DNA from 2 places in the Alkalihalobacillus sp. NPDC127517 genome. Region 1 is predicted to be linked to the other one. Evidence: a T-box and tRNA genes for the amino acid it is inferred to sense, from the RefSeq annotation. Region 1 holds a T-box; the other holds one or more tRNA genes.
The links. A T-box is a leader RNA that pairs with one kind of tRNA and senses whether it is charged. The one in region 1 lies ahead of tyrS (tyrosine--tRNA ligase), so its partner is inferred to be a tRNA-Tyr.

Region 1 (15,389 bases):
ACAATTAAGTCGACTCCACGTTGAATGAGATCTTCAACATCACTAATTTGTTTTGAGCTATCATCCTGTGCATCCACTGTCACTAGATCTAGACCAAGTTCAGATGCCTTAACCTCCGCTCCTTCTTCTAAAGTTACAAAGAACGGGTTATTTAGCGTGGACACTGAGAAGCCTACTGTAAAGTCTTCACTGCCACCTTCTGTGCCCTCGTTATCATTTCCTTCACTAACAGGTGATTCTGTTGAGCAAGCTCCCAATAATAGTGCTGTACTTAGTCCTGTTGCCGCTAACCATTTTTTCATCTCTACTCTCTCCTTTAAGCTGATTTTTTGCGGTCAATTAAAACCGCCAATAAGATGACACTACCTTTTACTACTTGTTGAAAAAATGAACTAACCCCCAATAAATTAAGCCCATTGTTCAACACACCTATGATCAAGGCACCAATTAATGTGCCGACGATCCATCCTCTGCCTCCTGTTAAGCTTGTACCACCAAGTACAACAGCAGCAATCGCATCAAGCTCATACATGGATCCAGCAGTTGGTTGAGCAGAATTCAAGCGAGACGTCAGTATCACCCCTGCAACCGCTGCCAGAAAACCTGTTAAGGAATAAACATAAATTTTAATTCTGTCTACTTTGATACCAGAAAGGATAGAAGCTTCTTCATTTCCCCCTACTGCATAGACTCGTCGACCAAACGTCGTTTTCTTAAGAACCATATATAAGATGACAAAACTAACTAGCATCGTAATAGCAGGCATCGGAATTCCAAAGAAGTAACCGCCGCCAATCATTTGAAAAAGAGTGGAATCCCCCAAACCGGTGATTGGTTTACCGTCTGTGAACATTAAGGTGGCTCCACGGAAAATCGTCATGGTTGCAAGTGTTGCAATAAACGGAGCAACCTTTCCTTTAGAAATAATTAAACCATTAATCGCACCAAGCCCCGTCCCTATGATGAGACCTAATGCAATTGCAAGAACAGGATCAACACCCGCTGCAAGTAAGGAAGCTGTAACAGCACCTGATAAAGCTAGAATGGCACCGACTGATAAATCAATTCCACCAGTTAAAATAACAAAGGTCATCCCAAAAGCGATTAATGCATTAATGGAAACTTGTCTAAGAACATTTAATAGGTTTGAAAAGGATAAGAATCCTGGATTTAAAATACTAATGATTACCACAATGATAAACAAACCGATAAATGGTCCAAGTGTTGTGGCCAGTGATTTCATATGCTTATTTGCGAACATGTTTATCTCCTCCAGTGGCGTAATGCATAATGGTCTCTTCTGTTAATTCATCTCGGTTTAAAACACTCATTAACTTGCCTTCAAACATAACGGCCGCTCGAGTACTTAATCCAATAATTTCTGGTAGTTCAGAGGAAACCATTATAATGGCCACACCAAGTTTTGCTAGTTCATTCATAATGAGATAGATTTCTTTTTTGGCACCAACATCAACACCTCTAGTTGGTTCATCAAGAATCAGTACCTTTGGATCGGTTCCAAGCCATTTTGCGATAACCACCTTCTGTTGATTCCCACCACTTAATGACTTAGCAAGCTGATTTGGTCCCGAAGCTCGAACACCTAACTTTTGAACAAGCTCATCATGCAATCGTTTTTCCTTAGATGATTGAACCCACCCAGAACTTGATATCGCTTTCAAATTCACCAAATTTAGATTTTCTTTGATTGAGAAATCAGTAATTAACCCTTTGGTTTTCCTGTCTTCAGATACAAACCCTAATCCTTGATGGATGGCATCTGAAGGATTTCCAAGCTTTAAGGCTTGTCCGTCTAGTTCAATCAGTCCAGCGTCTGCCTTCCGGTACCCAAAGATCGTCTCGACAACCTCTGATCTTCCAGCCCCCATCAAACCGGCAATACCAAAGATCTCACCTGAGCGAACACTAAAGGAAATGTCATTAAATTCACCTTGACGAGTAAGCCCTTTCACTTCAATCTTGATTTCACCAGGGTTCAGATCGTGATCCGGATATCTGCCGCCAAGTTCACGTCCAACCATCATTTTAACGATCTCATCAAAGCCTGTTTGAGCAATGACTTTTGTTCCTACATATTGACCATCTCTTAAAATCGTAATGCGCCCGCAAAGCGAGAAGATCTCTTCCATACGGTGAGAGATGTAGACGAATGTGACACCTTTTTTCTGCAAGGTGCGAACAGCCTCAAACAATGTATCGATTTCGCGATCGGTTAAAGCTGCTGTTGGCTCATCCATAATAATAATATCGGCATTTGTCATAAGAGCTTTTGCAATTTCAATCAATTGTTGTTTCCCAACTGAAAGTCTTCCCGCACGCTCTGTTGCTTTAACCTCTAGGCCAAGCTCACTTAATTTCTCTTCTGCTAAACGATTCATTTCTTTTGTTTTCAGCCAGCCGGTTCGTCCAACTGTTTGTTCATTTCCTAAAAATAGATTTTCAGCCACTGATAATTCAGGCAAGATATTTAACTCCTGATGGATAACGGCAATTCCATCTAGCTCCGCTTCTTTTGGATGTTTATAATGAACTGTTTTACCTTTAACTGAAATAGACCCTTCGTCGGAACTGTAGATTCCCGTTAAAATTTTCATTAATGTCGACTTTCCTGCACCATTCTCACCCATTAAAGCATGGATCTCTCCCTTCTCCAGGGTGAACGAAACGTCTTTTAAAACGTGGTTGCCACTAAATGATTTATGAATTCCTTCCATTTGAACAATCATATCTGAACCTCCTTTTTAGAAAATAACTCCTGCGCGGAGGATGACATTTGCATAAGGTGTGCTCTCACCTGTGCGTATAATGACTTTTGCCTTTGATGTTTCTTGTTTTAATTTCTCATGAGGCAAGTAGTAGGTTGGGATCTCTTGCCTTGAGAAGATTTGATTGATGTATGAGTTATCCGTCTTTATTTCCTCAGCTAGAATAAAGGCCTCCACCTCCATATCCATTAATAGCTCAGTAAGTACGTCCAAAAAGCTAGGTACACCGCGTTTTATAGAGAGATCAATACATTCAACACCTGGTGGTACAGGTAAACCACAATCTGCAATAACAATCTGATCTGTATGTCCAAGTGAAGCTAACACTCTTGCAATATCTCGATTTAACATTCCTTGTTTTTTCATGTTAACTCCTTCTTAGACAATTGTTGATGCACTTCGTCGTGAGTTGGCATCCCACTTTGTGCTCCTAATGATTGAACGGATAAGGCGGCGGCGGCATTCGCATAAACAATCGATTGCTCCAGGCTTTCACCATTTGCAAGCGTTGCAGCTAAGGCACCATTAAATGTGTCACCTGCTCCTGTTGTATCAACAAGCTGTACAGAGTGACCGGCCACTCGCTTTTGCTTACCAGCTTCATGCCAGCTCACACCTGCTTCTCCCTCTGTAACAATGATTTTCTCCTGGTACTCATTTGAGTTTTTAAACAGTAATTCATATTCCGTTTCATTTGGCGTAATGTAATCGGCTAAAGCTAAAATCTTGTCGGATAGTGGATAAGCTGGTGCCGGATTTAAAATGACTTTTGTTTGATGCTTCTGACAGATCGCTAGCGTTCTTTCAACAGCTTCAAGCGGGATTTCTAATTGCAGAAGAACAACATCACTATCCGCTAACACGTGTTCAACCTGGTTAATGTATTCAACGGTAACTTCATCATTCGCTCCTGACGTGATAATAATCCGGTTATCTTGATCTGAGAGAATAATTGAAGCGATACCCGAACTACAATCTGTAACCGGTTCCACATTTGAAACATCAATTCCCTCATGTGCTAAACCTTCTGAGAGGATTTTGCCAAATGGATCATCTCCAACTCGACCGATCATTCGCACAGATGCACCCAGTCTCGCGGCCGCTACAGCCTGATTTGCTCCTTTTCCACCCGGCATTGTGACAAAGCTTTCACCCTTTATCGTTTCACCTTGCTTAGGAAAAACAGCTGTACTCGTGACCATGTCCATATTGATACTACCAACTATCGTTACGTTTCCCATACTACTCTCCTCCTACCGAGGTTTCTCTAATCGTTAATTTTGTTTTAAACTCATGTCTATATGATTGCAGCTCTTTCTTCTCAATCATGGTCATTAGTAGCTTAGTCGCACGTTCGCCCATTTCGTAAATAGGCTGTTGCACAGTTGAGAGAGCCGGCGTAAGCATCTCACCTAATGAAATCCCATCAAACCCTATCACTTTTAAATCGTCTGGCACTGACTTGTGGCACTTATATGCCGCCCGCATTGCTCCAGCTGCTGTTACATCACTACTCGCAAAAATTCCATCAATTAATGGGTACATATCAAGTAGCTTTCTTGTAGCCATTTCTGATTGACCAATTTCAAAGCCTGAATCTATTACAACATGTGCAATTGAGTGCTTTTCTATTACTTGTTTAAACCCTTCATACCGTTCATCAGCTGATGTCACTCCTATTGGACCGCGTAGGTGAGCGATAAATGTACAGCCTTGCTCTACCAAATGCTCTGTTGCATCAATGGCACCTTGTTTATTACTAGAAACCACCGTTGGGATATCCTCACTAATATATCGATCGAGAGCAACAACAGGAATATTTGTGGATAGAATGTGTTCCACTGATTCTGTCCCTGTTACAATAATGAGTCCATCAGCATATTTTTGTTGGAGCACTTGAATGTATTTTTGTTCTTTATCTTGTTTATTATCAGTGTTACATAAAACAACCGTGAAGCCTTCTGCAGTTGCCGCATCCTCTACCGCTCTTGCCAATTCAGGGAAAAACGGGTTTGAAATATCCGGTACAAACAGTCCAATAATTCCCGACGTTTTATGGTACAACGATCTTGCTACTGCGTTAGGTTGATAATTTAGAGTCTCAATTGCTTTTTTAACAGCCTCTTCTGATTCTTTACTTACATAGCCTTTTTGATTTAACACTCTTGAAACAGTAGCAACAGAGACATTCGCCTGTTTTGCTACATCTTTTATTGTTGTCATGACTTTTTCGCCTCACATCATGTAACCGGTTACACATAATATAAATGCGAATCTACTTCGTGTCAATCTTTTTTTGTCGAATTCGGTTGAATGCAAAAAAACGAACGTTCCTACATAGAGGGAAGCTCGCTTTAGATCATTAATACATTTGTTTAATTCGAATTTGAGGTTTTGGTTGGATAAGACTACTGGGATCAGAGCTTAGGCCCGATGCGATCCAGGTTTTTAGGTGATCCATATATCGATCAATAAAATAGGGCTCCTTAGGGTTTAGTTGAAAAAGCTCCCATAAATACTGTGGAGACATAAAAGGTAATGTAATCATGCTGCGCAACTGGATAATGACAAAATCAACCGGTTGTCTACGAAACTCTCCTACGGCCATCCCATGTTTAATCAAGCGTGAAAACTCATGCTTCTCTTTTTGAAGGTAAGTGGCCATGACTTCTCTAACAAGCGTGGAATCAACAGACATCTCACGGTGAACCATTCGGGCAAGCTGATGCTGTGAGCGCTGATAGGTAATCAACGAATGAACAAAGGATAATAAACAATCGTATGCAGATTCACGTTCATTAAACGAACTCTCTTTATCCAATTCTTTCATATACCCTTCGTAAAATTGAATGAGTAATGTTTCAAATAATCCTTTCTTTCCACCAAAGTAATAAGAAACCAAAGCAATATTAACAGATGCATCTTGTGCAATATCTCTGACAGACGTGCCATGGTACCCTTGCCTTTGAAACAATGCAGTAGCTGATGTTAAAATTTTCACTTTGGTTACTTCACTCATACGATCCCTCCGTTTAATTAAGTGGTTCTGTACTCTTTCGCTCTCTATCCCCATTCCCCTGCACCCTCAATCAAAACCAAGGAATAAATCGTCTGACAAATTCCCTTATGAAATCTATTTTTTTGCTGAATCTACTTACTTCATGTAAACTATAGTCGATTAATACGTAATGAAAGCGAGTGAATCGAATGTTCCAATCCTCCACTTATTCTGATAATCAAGAAAAAGCCTACACATTATTAAATAAACAACTAGATGCTCTACTTGAAGGTGAGACCGATCAAGTGGCCAATCTGGCAAACGCCAGTGCGCTTTTGAATCAGTTTCTAAATGATGTGAACTGGGTAGGATTCTACCTATCAAAAGAAGAACAAAAGCTCATTCTTGGCCCATTCCAGGGAATGCCTGCATGTGTTCATATTGATTTTGGAAAAGGGGTTTGCGGAACAGCAGCAGCGAAGCAAGAGACAATTCGTGTTGCCGATGTTCATCAATTCCCAGGCCACATTGCATGTGATGCAGCATCTCGTTCAGAAATCGTTGTCCCTCTTGTTAAAGAAGGGAAAACAATTGGAGTATTAGATATCGACAGCCCAAGTCTGGAGCGCTTTAACGAGGAAGACGAGAAGTATTTGAAACAGTTTGCGGAGATCCTTGTGAAGCATCTGTAATGATTAGAAATGGTGAATTAGTCTAGAAAACACGAATACTAGCAATTCATCCACTCCGGGAGAAGTGCTCGCTTTCCGTGGGTACGGCCTCAGCCCCTTTCGCGGAATAAGGCACCGCTACAGTGTCTTCACCACGTACTGTATCCACAGGAGTCTCACATTCTCCCTACGCTTGTTCTGTAGAAAAATCGAAAGGCAGACGATCAAATCGTCTGCCTTTTTGCATGTTTAATTGTTGTCACGGGCTATTCTTTTTATTTCAAATACTAACTCTCTGCTGCTCGCGGCTGCTCAATCATCACTCGGTTTTTCCCTTCATCTTTTGCCTTGTATAAGCCCGTGTCGGCTGATTTAAAGAGGCATTCCGATGAACGATACAGTGATTCGCTCTTATCCCAGTGAGAGACTCCACAGGATACGGTAACGGGCGGACTTGTATGAAGGGCAACAGCTTTAACAATTCGTTTGGCTATATCAGTCCCTACACGAAGATCCACTTTAGGAAGATAGATCGCCAATTCCTCTCCACCCCATCTCGCAGCAATATCTGTTTCGCGGATGTTTGATTGGATGACACTAGCTACCTGCTTTAAAATTTCATCACCAATTTGATGTCCAAAGGAATCATTAATTCGTTTGAAATCATCAATATCGATGAGTAAAAAGGTTCCCTTTTCATGTTCTAAAAGTGACTCTTCCATCGATTCTTCTAAGTAATTTCTAGAATGTAGACTTGTTAAATGATCCGTAATGACTAGCTTCTCTAGTTCTTCATGTAGAAGCGTATTCGTAAAAGCTAACGTTGAATGATGTACTAACGATTGAAGCAATTTAAAACTCTCGAATGTAAAGTGATAAGACTCCTGATGAAAAGCAAACACAGCACCATGTACAGCTTCCTTGTGGACCATTGGAATCGCAAGCAGTGATGAAAACGGCCCACTTTTGATGTCTGGATGTAATCCTGTATCTCCAATATAGATCGGATCTTTTTTGTTTAGTAACTGCTCTATAATTGTATGGAGATCTAGATGATCACGATTCGACTGGAGATAAGGGGTACCACTTTGATGTATCACAGATTGATCCGTTCGATCGAATAACATAAAACCGACTTCCTGTGCCCCAAATGCGTCTTTAATTTGTTGCGTCATACTCTCAGTTAAGTCATTTAAATTTAACTTACTATTAATTTGGTGGGCTGCCCGATTAATTAATTTTAAATCATGGATCAGATCTCTAGACTGTTGATAAAGCTCTGCATTCTCCAACGCATTTCCCCCTGTATCCGCCAGGATCTCAATAAAAGAAATCTCTGTCTCAGGCAAAGGCAATAATGAACTGGCATGAATTTCTAGCACGCCATAGATTCCTTGCTTGCCCCGTAGCGGCATGTACACGTCAACAATCTGTTGATTATGGTTTCGTTCTACCTGATTTTCTCCAGTAAGAAAGGCCTGCTCAGCTTTTAAATGCACACCTTCTGAGCCATAGATGAATGGTTTAATCGGCAGTTCCTCTTGAACCTCCCACTCATGCGAAAGCATTAAATATACGTCAAACGTAGGGTACGTCTGCTTAATTGCATACACAATCTTGGCTAATACTTCACTGATGTTCATCGTTGAATGAACTTTTTTTGTTACTTCTAAGAGTAAGTCTTTCTTTTTCGCTTCCCTCTCCTCATGTTCTACTTGATAGCCTTTCTCTAGAAGGGGTTGAAGCCAAATGGCCATATTTTGAAAAATAGCGCCCCATTCTTGACGTTGCTTTGGAATTTCAGAGACCAGGCAGCCAAGACACCGCTCCTTAAAAATAATAGGTAGCACCATATAATCACTTTGACTATCAGAGTCCACCATCGTACAGGAAGCATGTCCTTTTGCTACCAATTGTTTATGTACGTTTTGCTTGGCTTCATTCAAAACCTTGGCAGGAAAAACGTTCTCCCCTCGTGCGTGTTTTAACTGTTCTTCTGTCCACTCAAATAGTGTAAATTGAAAGGGAAGCGAGCGCATACTTTGTTCATTAAACAAAGCATTAATTAACGCACGAAACGTAATCTCATAGTTAGCCTCTTTTAATAAACCCTCTGCATGAAACGTGCAAACACTTGCAAATAGCTTTTGTTCAAGACGTTGCAGAAGAATACTAAGCTTGTCTCGTTCACATAATTCATCCCGACTCATCACTCCAAATTTAATAGGAGGATGATTTGCAACTTGGAACAAACGATTCGATTCGATATAGATGTACTCTTCACTACCTGCACCAGCATCATGTTGACAATACGATAGGAACGCTCGATTAAGCTCATCAGATGAAGGACCCATCTGTTTGGCAGAAACAAGCCCCGAATCTGTCCATATCATATAGATAAATGATTCTGCCCCCATTAGCTGTTCTTCCTCCACGGGCACTAACTCATCCCACAAAGAAGTAAACTCATTAGATTGAAAATAATCACGTAACTCATGCACCACTATCACCACCATAGACCAAGACTAACGTCCCGTTTTTCATGAATCTATGTATACAAATACCTTACTTTAGACTGACATAAACCCGCATTATTCGTTTGAACACAGCTTTTTTGTTAAGAATCATAAATAGTTTAAATATTTTGTAAGAATATAGATTGATTATAATGCAATACCTTCCAAATTGCTATGACTTTTTTCTTATATAGTGAGGCATTGACCGTTTCAGTCATTGACTTCTGATACAATTCTAGATATAATCAAGTTTGTGTGAAATGAGACAGCCAAGGTAAGCTTAGTGTAGATTGATTCTATTCCTCGAAGCGGCTGCGTATTTGAGGTGTACCGCGTAACTTCCTGCTGTCGAAGCGAAGGTACATGAAAATAGAACGTCTAGTCTAGGAGATTGCCACGAGGTTGTTATTTTGCAACATTCAAAATAACAGGAGGATTCACCTTATGTCACGTTATACAGGTCCATCTTGGAAGTTATCCCGTCGTCTTGGGATTTCACTTACAGGAACAGGTAAAGAATTAGAAAAGCGTCCTTACGCTCCAGGTCAACACGGTCCAAACCAAAGAAAGAAACTTTCTGAGTACGGATTACAATTACAAGAAAAGCAAAAGCTTCGTCACATGTACGGAGTAAATGAGCGTCAATTCCGTCGCACATTTGATATTGCTGGTAAAATGAACGGAATCCACGGTGAGAACTTCATGATCTTACTTGAGTCTCGTTTAGATAACCTTGTGTACCGTCTAGGTCTTGCTCGCACTCGTCGTGCAGCTCGTCAACTAGTTAACCATGGTCACGTTACTGTTGAAGGTAAGCGCGTTGATATTCCATCATTCCGCGTAGCACCAGGTCAACAAATCGGTCTTCGTGAAACTTCACGTAACCTAACTGCAGTTAAAGAAGCAATCGAAGTAAACAACTTCGTACCTGCTTACGTAACATTTGATGCAGAAAAACTAGAAGGTACGTTCACTCGTCTTCCAGAGCGCACTGAACTTCCTGCTGAAATCACTGAAGCTCTTATCGTTGAGTTCTACTCTCGTTAAGCTGCTAACGAACCTCAACTTGTTACCCAACAAGTTGAGGTTTTTTCATATAAAAAACAGCAACCCTCTTTAAAAGGTTGCTGCCTCTCCCACTACTCTTACAGCGTAATCTTCACAAACTTACGCTTCCCGACTTGCACAATTAATCCGTCAGTGATGGTTACTTCTGTTTTAATATCTGTTACTTTTTCTTCGTTCATCTTCACGCCACCGTTTTGAATCATACGACGGGCTTCTCCTTTTGATGGAAGGAGTCCAAGTTCTACAACTAGATCGATGATGCCAATTTGTGCATCCTTTTCCCATTTCACGACTGGCATATCGTCTGGTAATGCATTCTTTTGGAACACGGTCTCAAAGTAGCTTCTAGCTTCTTTGGCTGCTTCTTGTCCGTGGTACATTTCAACAAGTTTGCTACCAAGATTCATTTTGGCATCACGCGGGTGGATGGAGCCCTCTGCTAAGCCCTTTTCTAGAATGTCTACTTCTTCTAATGGAAGATCCGTTGCTAGTCTAAAGTATTTCACCATGAGTTCATCAGGGATCGACATGGACTTACCAAAGATTTCGTTTGGTGCCTCGTCAATTCCGATGTAGTTGTTAAGGGACTTAGACATTTTTCTTACGCCATCCAGTCCTTCAATTAATGGAAGAGTCATCGCAACTTGCTTTTCTTGTCCGTATGCTTCTTGAAGCTGACGTCCCATGAGTAGGTTGAATTTCTGATCTGTCCCCCCTACTTCGATATCAGACTTCATTGCAACTGAATCATATCCTTGCATTAATGGGTAGAAAAATTCATGGATGGAGATGGGTTGCTGAGATTTGTAGCGTTTTTCGAAGTCATCACGCTCTAACAGGCGAGCGACCGTTAAGTTACTTGCAAGCTTGATGATATCTTCAAAGTTTAGTACTTTTAACCACTCCGAGTTATACATAAGAGTGACTTTGTCCATATCTAACACTTTACTGTACTGTTCCACATAGGTTTTAGCATTTTCCATTACTTGTTCGTTTGTTAAGGCTTTTCTTGTTTCAGACTTTCCAGTTGGATCTCCGATACGACCAGTAAAGTCACCGATTAAAAGCTGAATTTCATGGCCATATTCTTGGAACTGACGCAGCTTGTGTAGAACAACCGTATGACCAATATGCACGTCTGGTGCAGAAGGATCCATTCCAAGCTTGATCTTAAGTGGGACACCTGTTGCTACTGATTGTTCAATTTTCTCTTTAAAAGCGTGTTCAGGCGCAATTTCAACGACCCCACGCATTAATTCCTTCACTTGTGTATCAACTAATTGCTTTTGCTCTGCTGTTAACTCTCTTTTGGACTCAGCCATACCATTCACCCTCCGATTAATCTCTTTTTGCACACAAAAAAACCCGTCTCCTAAAAAAGGGACGAGGTTATCGCGGTACCACCCTTGTTGAAAAGCATGTGCTTTCCCACTCAGTCTATAACGGCATTCACCGTTCTTTGCTTCTACACAAAGAAAAAGCTCCAGGCTGTAATTCTTTCAGCATCTCGTACTGGCTTGCACCTACCGCCAGCTCTCTTTAATCGATGTGTACTGAAATACTCCGACCCTTCCGCGCTTGTGATTTCATTCAATTGTTACAGTTTTAACACAAACAGATGACATAGTCAATAAATACAAGAAACCTTCTCTGATAGCATTTCATCTGATCTAATCCTATGCTATACTGTTTCTGATTATTTAGGGAGGTATGTTATGTCCATGTTTTCTCGTTTGAAAGAGAGAATACACCTACTATATAAAAAACTAGATGATATTCAATTATTCCGCAAAGTAGGCATTACTTATCAAGTATTTTGGAACCTATTCTTGCTTTTTATTATTTTCGGATTGATGTCACTCTTTTTTGTTGGGGGTACTGCAGCAGGTTACTTTGCTTCATTAGTAATGGATGAGCCACTGCAGAATGCGGAAGAGATGACGACTAAAATTCATAATTATGAAGAAACCAGTCAGGTCTTTTTTGCTGGTGACACCTACATGGGTGAGTTACCGTCAGATTTAGAGCGACATGAAGTGGCCTTAGATGACATATCAGATTATGTTAAGCAGGCGATTGTTGCGACAGAAGATGAATATTTTTATGAGCATGAAGGGATTGTCCCTAAGGCGATTTTACGTGCTACATATCAAGAATTTGCAAATGCTTCAACCCAAACAGGTGGGAGTACGTTAACTCAACAGTTAATTAAGCAGCAAATTTTATCAAGTGAAGTTTCCTTTGACCGAAAAGCAACGGAGATTCTACTTGCTATGCGTTTAGAGCACTTTATGAGTAAGGAAGATATTTTAGAGGCTTATCTAAATGTAGTGCCATTCGGACGGAATGCATCTGGGAACCAAATTGCAGGTGTGCAATCTGCAGCGACTGGGATCTTCGGTGTTGATGCTAAGGATCTAAACTTAGCACAGTCAGCCTTTATTGCCGGACTTCCTCAAAGTCCATTCGGATATACTCCGTTTACTTCAACAGGTGAAGTAAAAGAATCCATTGATCCTGGATTAAACCGAATGAATACTGTTCTTACTCGCATGAATTCAGAGGGCTACATTTCAGATGAAGAATTACAAGAAGCGTTAGCCTATGATATTGCAGGCGACTTCACAGAACGTACGCCGCCGATTACTGAAAAGTATCATTACCTGACATATGAGGTCATGAGAAGAGCGACGCCAATTGTCGTTGAAGAGAAGATGAAAGAAGATAAAGTAAACCTCGATGAAATGAGTGATGCTAAGCGAGCTGAGACACTTGATGCTTACTACCAGGCGGCTACAAATGAGCTCTCTAGTAACGGATACAGGATTCATACAACGATCAACCAAGATGTGTATGATGAGATGCAAAATGCAGTGAAGGATGATAGCCTCTTTGGTCCTGAGAAAAAAGGTGAAATCGAAGAAGTCGGAGCTGTTCTCCAAGAAAATAAAACGGGTGCAATTATCGGTTTTGTAGCAGGGCGCGAGGAAGGTAGCTCGGATAAGCAGTTTAACCATGCAACCCAAGCAAACCGACAAACGGGTTCAACGATGAAACCACTGCTTGGTTATGCTCCAGCAATGGAAATTGGTGCGATACAGCCAGGGTTGGTTATTCCTGATACCCCGATGAACTATAAAACAAATGGAGATCCAGTAAAGAACTTTGATCTTGGGCATAAAGGATTACAATCCGTTAGAAAATCACTTGCTCAATCCAGAAACGTTCCAGCCGTTCGTGCACAGGCTATGGTTCCTCATGAGACAGCAAGAGAAACGCTTTTGAATCTAGGTATTCCTTTAGCAAACGAAGAACTACCATATGAGTCAACTGTGCTAGGAACTCTCAACATAAGCGTTGAAGAAAATACAAACGCATATTCCACATTCGGTAATGGCGGAAAACGCGTGGAGTCGTATATGATTGATCGAATTGAAAAAGCCGATGGAGACGTGGTATACGAACACGAAGAAAAAGTTACAGACGTGTTCACGCCTCAAACCACCTATCTAACCTTAGATATGATGCGCGATGTGCTTAAGCCCGGCGGAACAGCAAGCAGCGTTCCAGGTTACTTAAACTTTAGTGCAGATTGGGCTGGTAAAACGGGGACAACGCAAAGCGTTCGTGACTCTTGGTTTATGGCGACCAACCCAAATGTGACGCTTGGTGTTTGGATTGGGTACGATTCTGAATATCCAATTGAACAAACCGTAAACGGCCTTCGCTATGGTCCAAGAAACCAAAAGATTTGGGCGAGTATCGCAAATGCAGCCCACAAAGCAGACTCTGAGCTTATGGCTCCTTCCGGTTCATTTAAGCAACCAGAAGGCATCGTGGCGAAGAAAATTTGTAGTTTAACTGGTACCTCCCCTTCTAAAGCTTGTGAAGAGGCAGATCTCGTTACAACGGATCTTTTTAATTCGAAATATCTACCGAATTCTACTGACAACTTAAAGTCAGAGCGCTATGTAACGATTAACGGAAAAAACTACAAGGCCCGCAGCAATACTCCTGATGAATTTACAGAACGAGGATTGTCCGTTTCAGGCGATTTATTTGGCGTTGGAGATATCTCTTCTTATTTACCTGACTCGATAAATGGTGTGGTCAGTAACGAAGAAGCGCCTGATAATGGGAATACACCAGGCAAGGTATCTGGCGTTTCAGTTAGTGGTGACTCCTTAAACTGGGCAAAGCATGATGCCAGTGATATTGTTGGTTACCGTATTTATCGTGCGGACAACGGAAGTAATGACTTTAAAGTGGTTCAATCTGTAAAAGGCAATGACTCCACAACCTACAATGCTGGAAATGGAACGTATGCCTATTACGTAACAGCTGTTGATTCAGTTGGTAACGAATCCAGTGCATCTGATATTGCTCGAGCTGGTGATTGGTCGGCTGAAGACGAAGCCGATGATGAAGCAGAGCAAGCCGATGATGAAGATGATGAGACGGATGAAGAGGATTCAGACGACAATGATGAAGAGGATTCATCAGACGAAGAATCTGATCAGGATTAAAGCAATAAAAAGACGAGACATCCATGTGATGCTCGTCTTTTTTTGATTCCAGAGAACAACCTCGTATAAATGACCTTCCACTTTCATTAATCAGAACAAAGTACCATATGGCAAATTCCTTTACACTAACAGTAATACACTTAAAGGGGTGACTAGATGTCTGAGATAACTCGTATTGGTGTCATTGGAATAGGCAATATGGGGAGTGCTCACGCAGACTACCTATATGAAGATCGGATTAAAGGTGCTACATTAACGGCCATTCTCGAGGAGCGAGTCGATCGTATTAAAGAAATTGAACACAAATATTCGGAGGAGCAAGTGACTATTTTTTCTGATGAGGATGCTTTTTTTCAATCAGATGTAGTGGATGCGGTTATTATTGCTACTCCACACTACAGTCATCCTTCCCTAGCCATCACAGCATTTAGGCAAGGGTTGCATGTGCTTGTGGAGAAGCCAGCTGGAGTCTTCACAAAACAAGTGCGCGAAATGAACGAGGAAGCTAAAAAAAGCACATTGGTTTTTTCAATGATGTATAATCAACGTATGAATCCTTTGTATCAAAAGCTAAGAGAAATGGTACAGTCAAATGAGCTTGGGTCCATAAGACGTATCAATTGGATTATTACAGATTGGTACCGCTCGCAAAGCTACTATGATTCTAGTGATTGGCGCGCTACCTGGGAAGGCGAAGGTGGTGGTGTTTTGATTAACCAGTGCCCCCATCAACTCGACCTCATGTATTGGCTGACTGATATGATTCCAGCAAGAATTCGAGCCTTCTGCCATTTCGGAAAGTATCGTACCATTGAAGTAGAAGA
Region 2 (15,389 bases), on a different contig from region 1:
AAATAAGGCTTAACGCTCATTTGAAGGACTTCTTCCAAATCCTCAAGTCGAATTAGAAAGTAGTCAATTGAATCTGGTATGTGTGTCTCGAGATCATTCTTTACCTGATCCGTATGTAGAACAAAGTGTGTTTCATCAATTGAACGGATGGCAAGAGCTGCCTGAGTTACCGTAACAACTGTTAAATCATCGTGAAAATCTTCAGGTTCCATACGTTCAAACGGAGCATCTATTTGAACCGTTAAGGACGTATCGAGGCTTGTTGCAGGAAGCAATAACCACTGAGGGAATAGCTGACTATCAATTTCTTCGTAATATACTTTCATGGGAGTCCCTCCTAAATAGTTGTTATAAGTAGTATAAACAATAAAAAAAGAGCTGTCTCAAATGGGTGCATTCAGAAACGAATGGCCTTAAAATGAGACAGCTCTTTGGTTAATAGGCATAGTGAAGATCGTCAACACTTACAGAGTGAAGAGTTGACGGATCAGCTTCATTACTTATTTGCAGTAAGAAGCACCAATGATTACAAGAAGAATGAATAGAACAACGATTAAAGCAAAACCGTTACCACAACCGCCGCTGTATCCTCCAACTGGTCCTTGTTGACCGTATCCGTAGCCACCGCCACAACCGTAGTCAGCGCCACCGTAGTTACCACCACCGAAGAAGCCCATGCGTACACCGCCTTTCAAAGGGAATACTTTACTCTATGCATTCATGGAAGTTTGGCTACGGAAGTGGGCACTTTTTTTAATCTTCGGGCTAAATGACTAGGGGTGGTGGTGTTACTTACCTGAGAGTAGCTGGCTTTTCTTAAGTCCTGTTACGGCTCCAACAAGCGTAATGTCGATTCCATAATCGAGCATACACTCCGCTACTTCTAGTTTGGTTTCTTGACGCGCGGAGTAACGAACTTTTTCAAGGATGGTGAGTAGCTCCAAATGTGATAAGTCAGGTTCCTTTTCCATCAAAATCATCCTCTTCGGTTTTCTTTTCATTATACCGAATGTATGTTCGTAAAGGTAGTGGTAAAAACTTTTTTAAAAAAAGTTTTTAAAAACACTTGTCTTATGTTTGTGGATTGGGTATAATACTTTTTGTCAGTGATTGAGACACACACTTCTGGCCCGTTGGTCAAGCGGTTAAGACACCGCCCTTTCACGGCGGTATCACGGGTTCGATTCCCGTACGGGTCACCATTTACATTTTTGAATAACCAGCGATGTACATAGAGAAGCTAAGAGGAATCTGAAGCTTATCTGCAGTCAATAACAAAGAGAAGCAAGGAGTTTGAGGACACAAGTTTTCGAAAGAAGGAGCGTACCTTAGTACGTGACTGATTGAGAATAACGCAGTGGACGAAAAAATCCGCCGCTTATCTGAAGTTATAATGGAGGATTAGCTCAGCTGGGAGAGCATCTGCCTTACAAGCAGAGGGTCGGCGGTTCGAGCCCGTCATCCTCCACCATATTATCTTTTTTCTTTAGCTGGAGGGGTAGCGAAGTGGCTAAACGCGGCGGACTGTAAATCCGCTCCCTACGGGTTCGGCAGTTCGAATCTGCCCCCCTCCACCATTTTTATTGGGCTATAGCCAAGCGGTAAGGCAACGGATTTTGATTCCGTCATTCCCTGGTTCGATCCCAGGTAGCCCAGCCATTTCTTTTAAATAAGTCATGAGCCATTAGCTCAGTTGGTAGAGCATCTGACTTTTAATCAGAGGGTCGAAGGTTCGAATCCTTCATGGCTCACTTTTTTTTCTCAAGTAGAGCGTGATTCTCACCTACGGTTCCCCTGCTTCATTAATAAAAAGAAGTAGGAAGCAGGACTAGCATAGCGTCGGAATCCTTCATGGCTCACTTTTTCTTTCATGAATTTACTTAATCGTATATATAAAAGAAGCTGAATCTCCATTAAGGAGTAAGGCTTCTTTTTTTGTGTAAAATAAAAAAAGCATCTCTTTTGGAGATGACGAAGGATTATTAATTTGTTATGGTCTTGTATTCATTGAGAAGGTGATCTAATTCTTGGCTTCTATTAATGATGTCTGGGGAGCTTAGATCAACGGTTAAGGCCATTTTGTTTAAATCATGACGGACTCTTTCAATTTTGTGCAAGAGTATGTTTGTTTTCTTTGAAGGCATAACTTGTCACCCCTTTTCTGGGAAAATAGTCCGATTTTAACATCGATACATAATTACTACCCTAATTTTGTTCTTTAAAACTCCTTTTTTCTGTTAAAATAAAAAAAGTGTAATAAAAAAATGAAACCTTTTTTAAGCCGGTACGTAAACGGTACAGATTGAAGCGGTCAGGGGTATTGCTATGGACACATTAGTCAGGAAATTGATAATCGAAGTGAAAAAAGGGGATACGGAATCCTTCGGTGAACTTGTTGAGTTATTTAAAGACAAGGTCTACCAAGTGGCCTATCGCATGGTTGGCCACCCGCAGGAAGCTCAGGATGTGGCACAAGAAGCTTTTTTACGTGCCTATACGAACCTTGATAAATTTGATATGGATCGCAAATTCTCTACTTGGTTATTCCGCATTGCAACAAACGTTGCGATTGATCGACTTCGTAAAAAGAAGCCTGACTTTTACTTGGAAGACAAGGTAAAAGGAACGGAAGGACTAACCTACGAGTCACAGCTTGCTGCTGATCAGGAACTTCCTGAGGATCAAGTGGTGAACTTAGAGATGCAGGAATGGATCCAATCTGAGATTAATCAGTTACCCCTTAAGTATCGATCTGCTGTTATTTTAAAATATATAGAGGACTTGTCGCTAAAAGAGATTAGTGAAATCCTTGATATGCCGATTTCTACAGTGAAAACAAGAATTCACCGTGGGAGAGAGGCGCTTAGAAAACGAATGAGGAAGATTTAAAGAAGGAGGCATATTCCTATGTCGTGCGAGTCACATGTACAAGGATTAATTCATAAATATTTAGATGGAGACGCAACCGAAGTAGAGAAGAAAGAACTCTATCTACATGTTGAAACCTGTGAAGAATGTGATTTGCATCTTCGTGAGCTAAAGAAAGTCATTGCCTTTACCCAAAGTGCATCTCATATCGAAGCTCCTGCTAACTTTACAGATCAAGTGATGGCAAAGCTGCCACCTAAAAAACAAACAGTCAAATGGAAAAGTAAGATAAAAAAACATCCAATCCTTATAGCGGCTGCGATTTTTTTCTTATTAATGTCCGGTTCCTTTTTAACATCTTGGTCAGGTAACGCTGAGAAGGTTACTGTATCTGGATCAGGAAATATTCAAATTGATAAAGAAACGGGCGTCGTAACCATACCAGAAGGGGAAACCATTCAGGGAGATCTTATCGTTCGTAATGGTCAGCTTGTTGTAGAAGGAAATGTTGAAGGAGATGTTCTCCTTGTAAATAGCGAGCCGTATTATGCATCAACCGGTGAAGTGGCTGGTGAGATCGAGGAAGTGAACCAGGCGCTTGAGTGGGTTTGGTATAATATGAAGCACATGTTTAATGAAACAGTTTCGATTTTTGATAATGATCGTGACTAAAGTAGATCTTCACCTATGTGGTGGTGAGGATCTTTTTTTAGGTTTCTAACTAGTTCCACATAGTTTTTTATACATTCACCGACAACATCTATCTCAATTCTTATGCTTATATGGTATAATGAGGCAGCTAATGTCGTAAGGTAAGGGTATAGCTCAATTACCGTTAGCGACTGAATGAATAGTTAAGGTAGACAGGCTGCTATTCCTGTCTCGTTTTTGTGACTTTAGATTGATTTGTTTGGAGGAAAAGCAATGCAGGCTATGCTTCCGTTTGATTTGCCATTTGAAAATGTTGGTTGGCTAAGTTACTTTGGTCAAATTATTGATATATTGCTTGTAACGTACGTGATCTACAAGCTTATTATGATTATAAGAGGAACCCGGGCCGTACAGCTGGTCAAAGGGATAACGGTTATCTTGATTGTTTGGTTTATCAGTGGATTCTTTGGACTCCGAACGCTTGAGTTCATCATGTCGCAAACCCTTACGTATGGGTTACTTGCGATCATCATCATCTTTCAGCCTGAGCTGAGAAGAGGTCTCGAGCAGTTAGGGCGGGGGCGCTTTTTTGCGAGTCGTACTACGCCTAAAAATGAACCTGTTCAAAAATCAATCGATGCCATTATTAAATCATGTACATACATGGGGAAACGCAGAATTGGAGCGCTTATTTCGATTGAACGCGAAACAGGCTTAAGTGATTACGCAGAAACAGGTATTCCAATGAATGCAGATCTGACATCAGAGCTGCTCATTAACATCTTTATCCCAAATACCCCTTTGCATGATGGAGCAGTCATTCTTAAAAATGAGACCATTCTTGCATCAGGCTGTTACTTGCCTTTATCTGAAAACCCGTTTATTTCAAAAGAATTGGGTACTAGACACCGTGCGGCACTTGGGGTAAGTGAGGTTACAGATTGTATTACGATTATTGTATCTGAAGAAACAGGAAATATCTCTGTTACGAAAAACGCAGAATTGCACCGTGATTTAACGGAGGAAGAACTGCGTGAAATTCTAGAAAAATCGATGCTCTCTGAAGATAAAGCATCATCTCCGTCACGATTTAAGTGGGGAGGAAAGAAAAATGGATAGGCTGTTTAATAGCCATTGGTTTGTACGTATTATTGCGTTCTTTGTTGCGCTTATGCTATTTGCCATGGTCAACCAGGATAACCTTGGTAATCAGCCAAGTGTATTACCGACCATTAGCAATAGCTCCTACACACTTGAAGAAGTAGAGCTTCAAGTAAACTACAATGAAGAAGAGTATGCTTTAACAGAGGCTCCTCAAGCTGTGCAAGTAAAGTTGACGGGTTCAAGGAGTGCGTTGGCTTATTTTCAAATGATGAGACCGACATACGAAGTTTTTGTAAATGCTACAGAGCTTGAAGAAGGGTCTCATCGAGCGCGTATCGAATATCGTGGGTTTCCAAGTGAACTATCGGTAACGATCACACCAACAACCGCTAATATTGAGCTTCAAGAGATTCAAACGTCATCCTTCCCTGTTCAAGTCGACTTATTGAACACAGACAGTGTGGAGGAAGGGTATACGGTTGGAACACCAATCGTGACACCGATTAACGTAGATGTCACAAATGCCAGAGAATTTCTTTCGTATGCAGCAACGGCAAAGGTTTTTGTCGACATGGACAATGCTGATGGCACGATAGAAGATGAGTATCCTGTTCACATTTATAACTCGGATGGAATTGAGCTTGAAATGGATTCGAACCCTAATTTTGTAACGGTGCGAGTTCCGGTGACGAGTCCAAATAAACAGGTGCCTGTTAACATCAAACGAACAGGTAAGCTGAAATCTGGGTTAAGCATTGAGCAAATAGAGCTTGAGCCAGGTGATGTCACAGTTTATGGACCAGCTGATTACATTGAAAGTTTGGAGTCTCTTAGCGGAGTAGAACTAGATTTAAGCAAAATTGAGGAATCAACAACGATTGAATTGGACGTGCCTGTTCCTGATGGTGCAGAACGAGTCGAGCCTAAAAAGATCTCAGTTAATGTGACAGTTGGAGAAGAAGAGGAACGTGAACTCACAAGTGTGCCGCTGAATATCATGGGAAGATCTGATGAAAAGTCGGCCAGGCTCGCCACTGATCAACCGGCATACATAAATGTAACGGCTTATGGAACAGAGGAACAGTTGAATCGTATGAGCACCTCAGATTTTCAGGCATATGTTGATATCAGTGAAGAAACTGCTGGAGAAAAGGATCTACCGATTGAATTTAATGGACCACAAAATATTCGATTTGAACCAGATGAATCTAAAAATGCAAAACTAACAATTACCGATCAGTCTGAGTAGCAGAGTTGAAGGAGCGATGACAATGGGAGTATATTTTGGAACGGACGGTGTCAGGGGTGTAGCTAATACGGAGCTCACACCTGAACTGGCCTTTAAGCTTGGAAGAGTAGGGGGTTACGTGTTAACCCAGCACAGTGAAGGGCAGCCTCGTGTTTTAATTGGAAGAGACACACGAATCTCAGGGGAAATGCTTGAAAGTGCATTAGTAGCAGGACTTCTATCAATAGGTGCAGAGGTCATGCGACTAGGTGTTATTTCAACACCTGGTGTAGCTTACCTAACAAAAAATATTAGTGCGGACGCAGGCGTCATGATTTCAGCGTCGCATAACCCTGTACCAGATAACGGAATCAAATTCTTTGGACCGGATGGCTTTAAATTAAAAGACGCACAGGAAGCTGAAATTGAAGCGCTATTAGACGCTGAAGAAGATACACTTCCACGTCCAACAGGCGGTGCGCTTGGTCAAACAAATGATTATTTTGAAGGCGGACACAAGTATATCCAGTTCTTAAAACAAACGGTAGAGGATGACTTCTCGGGTATCCATGTTGCGCTTGATTGTGCGAACGGAGCTGCCTCTGCGCTTGCACGTCATGTGTTTGCTGACCTTGACGCTGACATCTCTGCGATGGGTAGTACGCCAAATGGTGTAAACATTAATGAAGGTTGTGGGTCTACTCATCCAGAAGGACTCGCAGAATTCTTATTAGAAAAAGAAGCCGATATCGGATTGGCTTTCGATGGAGATGCCGACCGTCTGATTGCCGTTGATGAAAAAGGGCAAATCGTTGATGGCGATAAAATCATGTACATCTGTGCGAAGTATTTTAAAGAACATGGCCGCTTGAACAACAGTACAGTAGTGACAACGGTTATGAGTAACCTTGGCTTCTACAAAGCACTTGAAGAAGCAGGCATCGATACAAAGCAAACAGGCGTTGGCGACCGCTACGTTATGGAAGAAATGCGCAAAGGTAGCTTCAACCTAGGCGGCGAGCAGTCCGGTCACATCATTTTCCTTGATTACATCACAACAGGTGATGGCATTTTATCTGCCCTGCAGCTTGTGAATATCATGAAAATGACTGGCAAAACGCTCTCAGAACTAGCAGAGCCCATGCAAGTATTCCCGCAACAGCTTGTGAACATCCGAGTAACAGATAAATATGCGGTTGAAGAAAATGCACTAGTGAAAGAAGCAATCGAAAAAGTAGAAGCCGAAATGAACGGAAACGGCCGCGTCCTCGTGCGCCCATCAGGTACAGAGCCATTAGTACGTGTCATGGTAGAAGCCGAAACCGAAGAACAATGCACGAAATTCGTAGAAGACATAGCAGAAGTTGTCCGCGCTGAGATGGGACTACAAGAATAGAGAACTGTTTGTACCGTCCTCTCGCCTTTTGGGTGAGGGGGCGGTTTTTTGTGTTGGTGCGTGGGAGTGGGAGCGGGGAGGTGTGCGCGAGAATGCGGGTGAAGTGCGCGAGTGGGGATGAAAGTGCGTGGGAATGGGGGTGAGGTGCGCGAGTGGGGATGAAAGTGCGCGGGAATGAGGGTGAGGTGCGCGAGTGGGAAGGAAAATGCGCGGGAATAGAGTGTGGATGCGCGGGAATGAGGGTGATGGTGTGGGGGAGCGGGGTGAGCTGCGCTAATTTTAACTTAAGGAACTCAGCAGAAGGCCCTCGTTTTTGAGCATTGGCAGGATTTATGAGTAGAGAGCCCTCATTTTTGAGCATTAGCAGGATTTATGAGCAGAGAGCCCTCGATTTTGAGCATTAGCAGGATATTTGAGCAGAGAGTTCTCATTTTTGAGCATTAGCAAGATATTTGAGCAGAGAGTCCTCGATTTTGAGCATTAGCAGGATTTATGAGCAGAGAGTCCTCGTTTTTGAGCATCAGCAGGATTTATGAGCAGAGAGTCCTCGTTTTTGAGCATTAGCAGGATATTTGAGCAGAGAGTCCTCGTTTTTGAGCATTGGCAGGATTTATGAGCAGAGAGCCCTCATTTTTGAGCATTAGCAGGATATTTGAGCAGAGAGCCCTCATTTTTGAGCATTAGCAGGATATTTGAGCAGAGAGCCCTCATTTTTGAGCATTAGCAGGATTTATGAGCAGAGAATCCTCATTTTTGAACATTAGCAGGATTTATGAGCAGAGAGTCCTCATTTTTGAGCATTAGCAGGATATTTGAGCAGAGGGTCCTCGATTTTGAGCATTAGCAGGATATTTGAGCAAAGAGTCCTCATGTTTCTGGGCATCTCCTGTACGATAAGGAAAAAAGATAAATAAAAAGGCGGGATTACATGATTAGAGACTTACAAACCGAGCACCCTATGCAGCCAGTCACGAACCTGCTTTATGCGGCAATTGAAGAAAATTACCAGAGGTTATGTTCGATTGTAAAAGGGATCAATCAAGAGCTCCTAGATTATAAAGGAGAAGGTGGAGAAGAGAATAGTATTGCTCAGCTCATTAAGCACCTCTCTTATGTAGATCTTTTATGGGTTTACAGATTTAAAGGGGGGCATATTCCGAATGAACTTGAAACTAAATATGGGCCAATGGTTGATGGGGAAGGTAACATACCTGATGTGAGTGGTGTACCTTTAGAATGTATAATAACGGACTATCAAAAAGTGATCGATCAACTGCAGGATTTCTGCCTAAGCATTTATGATGAACATTTGAGCGATATTGTGGAGTATGAAACAGAACAAGCAACTATTCGTTGGGGACTCTGGCATCTTTCTGATCACAGTAGATACCATCAAGCCCACATTAATCTCCTAATAAAAACATATAAGTCCCATTACCAATAAGCAATGGTGGACCCACCTTATTTCTTATGAATCCCTTCCGTCCCAGCCTCAACCGCAGTCATATAATAGTGGCATTTATGATCAATAATCTCCATCGTCTTCTTTAATTCTTCCATCTGCGCTTCTACCTTGGCTTTCCTTTCTAGAAACATCTCGTATCTCTGTGTTAAAGAGGAGTCTCCTTCCTGGCACCATTGAATAAAGCCTTTAATTTCTTTAATCGGCATGCCGGTTAGCTTCAGGCACTGAATAATTTTTAATGCTTCAATATCAGAGTCTTTAAATAGTCTCTGCCCACTTGGAGACCTTTCCACAAAAGGCATAAGGCCTTCTTTGTCATAATAACGAAGAGTATGCACCGTTAAATCTAATGTTTCAGCCACTTCACCAATAGAATATGTCATCAGAATCTCCATCTCCTAGCTACTTTTTCATCCATCTTAACATGACGATTGAGTTTAAGCTTGACCTAGAGTTAACTTTAGGGATTAACCTTACACTCATAAGGGAAAAGACCCTTATAGTCTAAATTCATATGGAGGTCATACATTTATGGTAAAAGCAAAAGCACGTGCAGTAGACGGTCCGGATAAAGGATTCCGAGAAGCGGAGATTACGAGACGTGAGCTTGATCAACAAGATGTTCTGATTGAGATTAAGTTTGCTGGGATCTGTCACTCCGATATTCACACAGCTCATGGAGAGTGGGGCGAGGTGAATTATCCGTTAGTTCCCGGTCATGAGATTGCTGGAATCGTAACAGAGGTAGGCCCGAATGTGACTAAGTTCAAAGTGGGCGACCGTGTTGGCGTTGGGTGTATGGTTGATTCCTGTGGAGAATGTGAGAACTGTCAAAAAGGCGATGAGCAGTATTGCAATAAAGGAAACGTCCCTACATATGCTGGGGTTGATAAATATGGTGAGCAGACTCAAGGTGGTTACTCCACTCATATCGTTGTCACAGAAGGCTTTGTTGTGCGCATCCCTGACAATATTGAGCTTGATGCAGCAGCTCCGTTACTATGTGCAGGAATTACGACGTTCTCCCCTTTAAACCGTTGGAATGCTGGTCCTGGCAAGAAAGTAGCAGTTGTCGGTATGGGTGGACTTGGTCATATGGCTGTTAAGATTGCTCATGCAATGGGAGCAGAGGTTACGGTTCTTTCGCAGACGTTAAACAAGCAAGAAGATGGAATGAAATTTGGTGCCAAGGATTATTACGCAACCAAGGATCCAGAAACCTTTGAGAAGCTTGCAGGTACATTTGATCTAATCATTAACACAGTCAGCGCAAAGATTGATGCTGGCGCGTATATTGGCCTTCTTGCGTTAGATGGCACGATGGTAAACGTGGGTGCACCACCTGAACCATTATCTGTTCATGTCATGTCGTTAATTGGTCGTCGTCGTTCATTTGCAGGCTCGATGATTGGTGGCATTCAAGAAACACAGGAGATGCTCGACTTTTGCGCAGAGCACAATATCGCTCCAAACATCGAAGTCATCTCTGCAGATGAGATTGACCATGCGTATGATCGTGTTTTAAACTCTGATGTAAAATATCGTTTTGTGATTGATACGAGCACGATGTAATTAATGAGTGATAGGTGTCCCAACCATAACGGAAGGGACACCTTTTTTTATTCCTCAATTGATTTAATGACTTTGGCAGGAACTCCTGCAACAATCACGTTATCAGGCACATCTTTTGTAACAACGGCTCCGGCTGAAATAATGGAATTCTCACCGATCGTCACACCTGGCATGATGGTTGCTGCAATGCCAATCCAAGCATTGTTCTTTATGTTGATTGGCTTAGAAATAGTGGCTCTTCTTTCAGTTGGAGAGGTTGGATGATTCGTCGTCACAAGATTTACTTTCGGAGCAATTAATACATGATCTCCGATTGTAATCCTTCCTCTATCCATGAATGTACACCCAGAATTAATAAAAACATGACTACCTACAGTTATGTTTTGCCCAAAATCGGTGTAAAAGGGAGGAAGCAGTTCAAAGGTGTGGTTGATTTCCTGAGTAGTTAATTCAAAGAATTGTTTTCTGACCTCTTCAGTTGAATGGTAGCCTGTATTCAGTTTAGCCACGAGCTCTTGCGCTCGCTCAATCGCTTGAGCCATTTTGGGGAATTCAGGATCTTGGATGGATATAGTCTCACCGGCACGATCACGATCAAAAATATCATTCACTATCATCACTCCTATAAAAAAATTATTATTTTTTAACGATAGCACCTAGAGGTAACTCTAGGTAAAGGCTCAATCAGAATTTCACTACCAATTACCACAAAATTAGACAATTCCCCGAATTGCTCACCACCCGTGACTTTGCCGCATAGACTACACGGTAAACCCCACTCTCCGCTTTATTTTCTTGATTGACGATAGGTTGTCAATCAAGTATGATTATTTTGGATTAGATGAGAGGAGGATTGTGTAAGGGTAGTGAGCAACATAAAGCGCCTGAACTGTTCCGCGAACGGATCTTGGGACAGTTGACGAGGAGAGGGTTTATCGATTTTTTCGGCGGATGCCCTCCGGTTGATGCATGACAACCGTCAAGCTTCTGGAAAAAGCATCAGGGTGACCTGGTGGACAAAGCTAGAAGTACCATGCCCATAAAAACTAAAATTGATAAGAGTGGGGGCAAGTATGCCCTCAGGTTGCTTGCCCCCGACTATGGGAGGTAACCATTCATGTGTGGAATTGTAGGTTATGTAGGAACGGAAGATGCAAAGGAAATCTTGCTTCAAGGACTTGAAAAGCTTGAGTACCGTGGCTATGACTCAGCCGGTATCGCTCTAACAAACGAAGAGGGCGTACACGTATTCAAGGAAAAAGGCCGTATTGCGACTCTACGTGGTGTGGTGGACTCAGAAACCAGCGCAACAGTTGGGATCGGACACACACGTTGGGCGACTCACGGTGTACCAAGTCAATTGAACGCACACCCGCATCAGAGCTCAAGTGCCCGTTTCACTCTCGTACACAACGGTGTGATCGAGAACTACAAAGAACTTAAAGCAAACTACCTAAGTAACAAAGAGCTAGCAAGTGATACGGATACAGAAGTCATTGTTCAAGTGATTGAGCATTTTGTAGAGCAAGGTCACAGCACAGAACAAGCCTTCCGTGAGACGTTATCCCTTCTTAAAGGTTCATACGCTCTTGCTTTAATCGATAAAGAAGACAAAGAAACGGTCTTTGTCGGAAAAAATAAGAGCCCACTTCTGATCGGAGTTGGCGAAGATGCAAATGTTATTGCGTCTGATGCTATGGCGATGCTTGCTGTAACAGATCAGTTTGTTGAGATCATGGATCAGGAGATTGTCATTGTTAAACGTGATTCCATTACAATTGAAACACTTGCTGGTGTGAAGATTGAGCGCGAGCCTTACACAGCTGAGCTTGATATGAGTGACATCGAAAAAGGAACATACCCTCACTTTATGCTAAAGGAAATTGATGAGCAGCCGTTTGTTATGCGTAACATCATCCAAAAGTATCAAAATGAAGACGGTGGCCTACGTATCGATGCTGACATTCGTGAAGCCGTAAAATCAAGTGACCGCATCTATATCATTGCAGCTGGAACAAGCTATCACGCAGGTCTAGTTGGAAAGCAGCTTGTTGAAAAGCTTGCAAACCGTCCAGTTGAAGTGCATATCGCAAGTGAATTCTTGTACAATATGCCGTTATTATCAGAGAACCCACTCTTTATCTTCATCTCTCAAAGTGGTGAAACAGCCGACTCAAGAGGTGTATTAGTCGAAGTGAAAAAACAAGGCCACAAAGCCTTAACCATCACAAATGTACCAGGATCTACGCTTTCTCGTGAAGCTGACTTCACGCTTCATACGTATGCTGGACCTGAAATCGCTGTTGCTTCTACAAAAGCATACACAGCTCAAATCGCTGTATTTGCTATCCTTGCCGTTGACGTAGCCCGTTCTGCCGGCATCGAGCTAGACTTCGATCCATTACAAGAGCTTGGTATCGTTGCAAACGCAATGGAAGTACTAACAGCACAGAAGGAAGAGATGGAGAAAGTCGCTCGTGACTTCCTATCCGTTACACGTAACGCCTTCTTTATCGGACGCGCAGCTGACTATCATGTAGTCGTTGAAGGTGCACTGAAACTAAAAGAAATCTCTTACATCCAAGCAGAAGGCTTTGCTGGAGGAGAATTAAAGCACGGAACGATTGCCTTAATTGAAGAAGGCACACCAGTCTTTGCACTAGCAACACAAGAGCACGTAAACCTAAGCATCCGCGGAAACGCCCAAGAAGTAGAAGCACGTGGCGCCCACGTCTGCACAATCAGCATGGAAGGTATGAACGAAGCAGACGACCAAATCGTCATCCCGCGCGTTCACGAACACCTAACTGCACTAGCAGCAGTGATTCCATTGCAACTAATCTCATACTACGCAGCGCTACACAGAGAGTGTGATGTGGATAAACCACGTAACCTTGCAAAAAGTGTGACGGTTGAGTAGGTTATATAAAGATAGAAAAAAACTTCCTATGATTAGGGAGTTTTTTTCTATACTACATAAATCATTGATAGTGCATAAAAAGAGATGAACATTACTATAAAACTTAGAAACTGTGAGCTCTATTAAAAATCTTTTAAAAGAATAGTACACTTCTGGCTTTAGATAAATAGTGTAATCTAAATTAACATTCTCTTTTTTGGACTAAGGTTAATTAAACCTATACTATGAGTTAAGGTAGATTGTCATTATATTCATTTAGTTAATCAGTGAACTGAAACGTACATTCTCAGAACAGGAGCCAACACATGAAAATCAAAACAATACTCATCACCGGCGCAAACAGCGGACTCGGCCTAGAAACAGCCAAGCACTTCGCAGGTCTGGGACACCACATCATCCTAGCAGTAAGAAATACGGAAAAAGGTAAGAAAGCTAAAGAAGAGATCCAACGCGAATATTCAGAAGCGAATATCCATGTCCATTCACTCGACCTTTCAAAGCTTCAAAGTGTTCGAGAATTTGCTGATACGATCTCAAGCCAGGTGGAGGTCATTGACCTACTCATCAATAATGCAGGCGTCATGATGCCCCCTTATTCGATAACGGAGGATGGGTTTGAATTGCAGTTTGCCAGCAATCACTTAGGTCATTTTGCTTTGACGGGTTTACTGCTGCCGTTACTTGAGAAGGGGGAAGCTTCTCGGGTTGTCACGTTGACATCGATTGCTCATCGGAATGGGGCTATTCAATTTGAGAACTTGCATGGAACGAGTGGTTATAAGAGCTTTGTTTTCTATGGACAGAGTAAACTAGCAAATGTCTTATTTGCCAAAGAGTTAGATAATCGCTTAAAGGCAAATCACTATAAAACCATTAGTGTAGCTGCGCATCCGGGGATATCGTCTACGAACCTGTTCACCTTGGGTAAAAAGAAAACGCCTTGGTACGTTAAACCGTTTCTAAAATTGGCTAGTCAGCCAGCTGAGAAAGGGGCGCTACCTACCATCATGGCAGCGACAGACGAATCTCTCCGAGGTGGGGAATTGATTGGACCAGATGGAGCAGGTGGTAGAAAAGGGAATCCTACGATCGAAGAACCGAGGAAAGGACTCTATGACGATTCTAGAATGACAAGGTTATGGAGTGTATCAGAGGAGCTTACGGATGTAAAATATCCTTTTGGAAAATAAAGAAATAGACCACTACACCTTACGTAGTGGTCTGTTTCTCGAATAAACTGTTATTCCGTACTATAGAATTAAGATTCTGCTGCATGGTTTTTACTTGTCAGTAGACCCCAAACCAACAAAGCAAATCCTATAACTGCCAGTATAATAGAGCCAGTTAATAATTGGTTAGAGTAGCTGTAACTATCGACTATATCATCATAAAGACCCGATCCACTTACTTCTGACCCACCAGCAATAATAGAACTAGCGATCACTCTTGTGGCAAATAAAATTCCTGCCGTTAGAATGAGTATGGATCCACTTATCATTTTCCCCATTTTATCAGTCTCCTTTTTAACACTATGAGTTTCTTAGGAGGAACATACTTATCAACTAGCCTAAATAGATTACTTTTAAACTTATTTATAGATAATTATGGAATATGTTGATTGATCAAGTCATCCCACAATTCCCTCCCGCATATAAAATACTACAAACAAGCTAAAGGGGAGACCGACTATGCTACAACATTACCGCGCCACATTAAACGAAGCAGACACTAATCTTTCTGATTCATTAAGATACGCCTTAATTTGTAGTTTGAGAGCGCCCATTGATCAAGCAGTGATTGAGTTATATAAACACGATAATCATGTACCAGGAACACTACAATGGGCAGCCTATGATACGAAGATTCTTAAGATCAAACAAGTATACGGGATTGGTGGATTGTATGAGATTACGCTTCGCATTTACCCATACTATAATGCGCATAACAGCTATGGAATAGACGAGGTTGTAGTGAACACGAATCAGGAATTAATTTGTTACAGACATGTGCATACATATCCACTTCCAAGGAGGTAAAAACAATGAATGAAAAATTAATTAGAGTTGGTACTACTTATATACCTGTTTCCAACCCAACACGTTCTGCCCAGTGGTATGTTGAAAAACTGGGGGCTGAGTTAAATTATGAGGATGAGGATAAGGCTATTCTTGAACTAGCGAATCAT

Region 2: it encodes a tRNA-Tyr, which carries the amino acid that the T-box ahead of tyrS (tyrosine--tRNA ligase) is inferred to sense. The anticodon was not compared.

Annotation. Positions count from the first base shown of each region.
Region 1 is NZ_JBNNQX010000008.1:54,015-69,403, forward strand. It holds gene rbsB (ribose ABC transporter substrate-binding protein RbsB) at 1-302, opposite strand, end outside; gene ACQKKO_RS12230 (ABC transporter permease subunit) at 317-1,261, opposite strand; gene ACQKKO_RS12235 (sugar ABC transporter ATP-binding protein) at 1,248-2,747, opposite strand; gene rbsD (D-ribose pyranase) at 2,763-3,152, opposite strand; gene rbsK (ribokinase) at 3,149-4,027, opposite strand; gene ACQKKO_RS12250 (LacI family DNA-binding transcriptional regulator) at 4,029-5,009, opposite strand; gene refZ (forespore capture DNA-binding protein RefZ) at 5,149-5,805, opposite strand; gene ACQKKO_RS12260 (GAF domain-containing protein) at 5,994-6,476, shown strand; gene ACQKKO_RS12265 (sensor domain-containing diguanylate cyclase) at 6,743-8,956, opposite strand; gene rpsD (30S ribosomal protein S4) at 9,416-10,018, shown strand; gene tyrS (tyrosine--tRNA ligase) at 10,117-11,361, opposite strand; T-box leader at 11,416-11,623, opposite strand; gene ACQKKO_RS12280 (transglycosylase domain-containing protein) at 11,755-14,565, shown strand; gene ACQKKO_RS12285 (Gfo/Idh/MocA family protein) at 14,722-15,389, shown strand, end outside.
Region 2 is NZ_JBNNQX010000005.1:198,886-214,274, reverse strand. It holds gene ACQKKO_RS08535 (hypothetical protein) at 1-326, opposite strand, end outside; gene ACQKKO_RS08540 (DUF421 domain-containing protein) at 1-13, shown strand, start outside; gene ACQKKO_RS08530 (YjcZ family sporulation protein) at 501-677, opposite strand; gene ACQKKO_RS08525 (hypothetical protein) at 789-971, opposite strand; tRNA gene ACQKKO_RS08520 (tRNA-Glu) at 1,128-1,202, shown strand; tRNA gene ACQKKO_RS08515 (tRNA-Val) at 1,396-1,471, shown strand; tRNA gene ACQKKO_RS08510 (tRNA-Tyr) at 1,493-1,577, shown strand; tRNA gene ACQKKO_RS08505 (tRNA-Gln) at 1,585-1,659, shown strand; tRNA gene ACQKKO_RS08500 (tRNA-Lys) at 1,679-1,751, shown strand; gene ACQKKO_RS08495 (aspartyl-phosphate phosphatase Spo0E family protein) at 1,983-2,144, opposite strand; gene sigW (RNA polymerase sigma factor SigW) at 2,326-2,889, shown strand; gene ACQKKO_RS08485 (zf-HC2 domain-containing protein) at 2,908-3,540, shown strand; gene cdaA (diadenylate cyclase CdaA) at 3,817-4,638, shown strand; gene ACQKKO_RS08475 (CdaR family protein) at 4,631-5,872, shown strand; gene glmM (phosphoglucosamine mutase) at 5,895-7,247, shown strand; gene ACQKKO_RS08465 (DinB family protein) at 8,176-8,691, shown strand; gene ACQKKO_RS08460 (MerR family transcriptional regulator) at 8,709-9,098, opposite strand; gene ACQKKO_RS08455 (NAD(P)-dependent alcohol dehydrogenase) at 9,244-10,284, shown strand; gene ACQKKO_RS08450 (sugar O-acetyltransferase) at 10,332-10,901, opposite strand; gene glmS (glutamine--fructose-6-phosphate transaminase (isomerizing)) at 11,402-13,204, shown strand; gene ACQKKO_RS08440 (oxidoreductase) at 13,510-14,394, shown strand; gene ACQKKO_RS08435 (hypothetical protein) at 14,463-14,711, opposite strand; gene ACQKKO_RS08430 (DUF3888 domain-containing protein) at 14,893-15,240, shown strand; gene ACQKKO_RS08425 (VOC family protein) at 15,246-15,389, shown strand, end outside.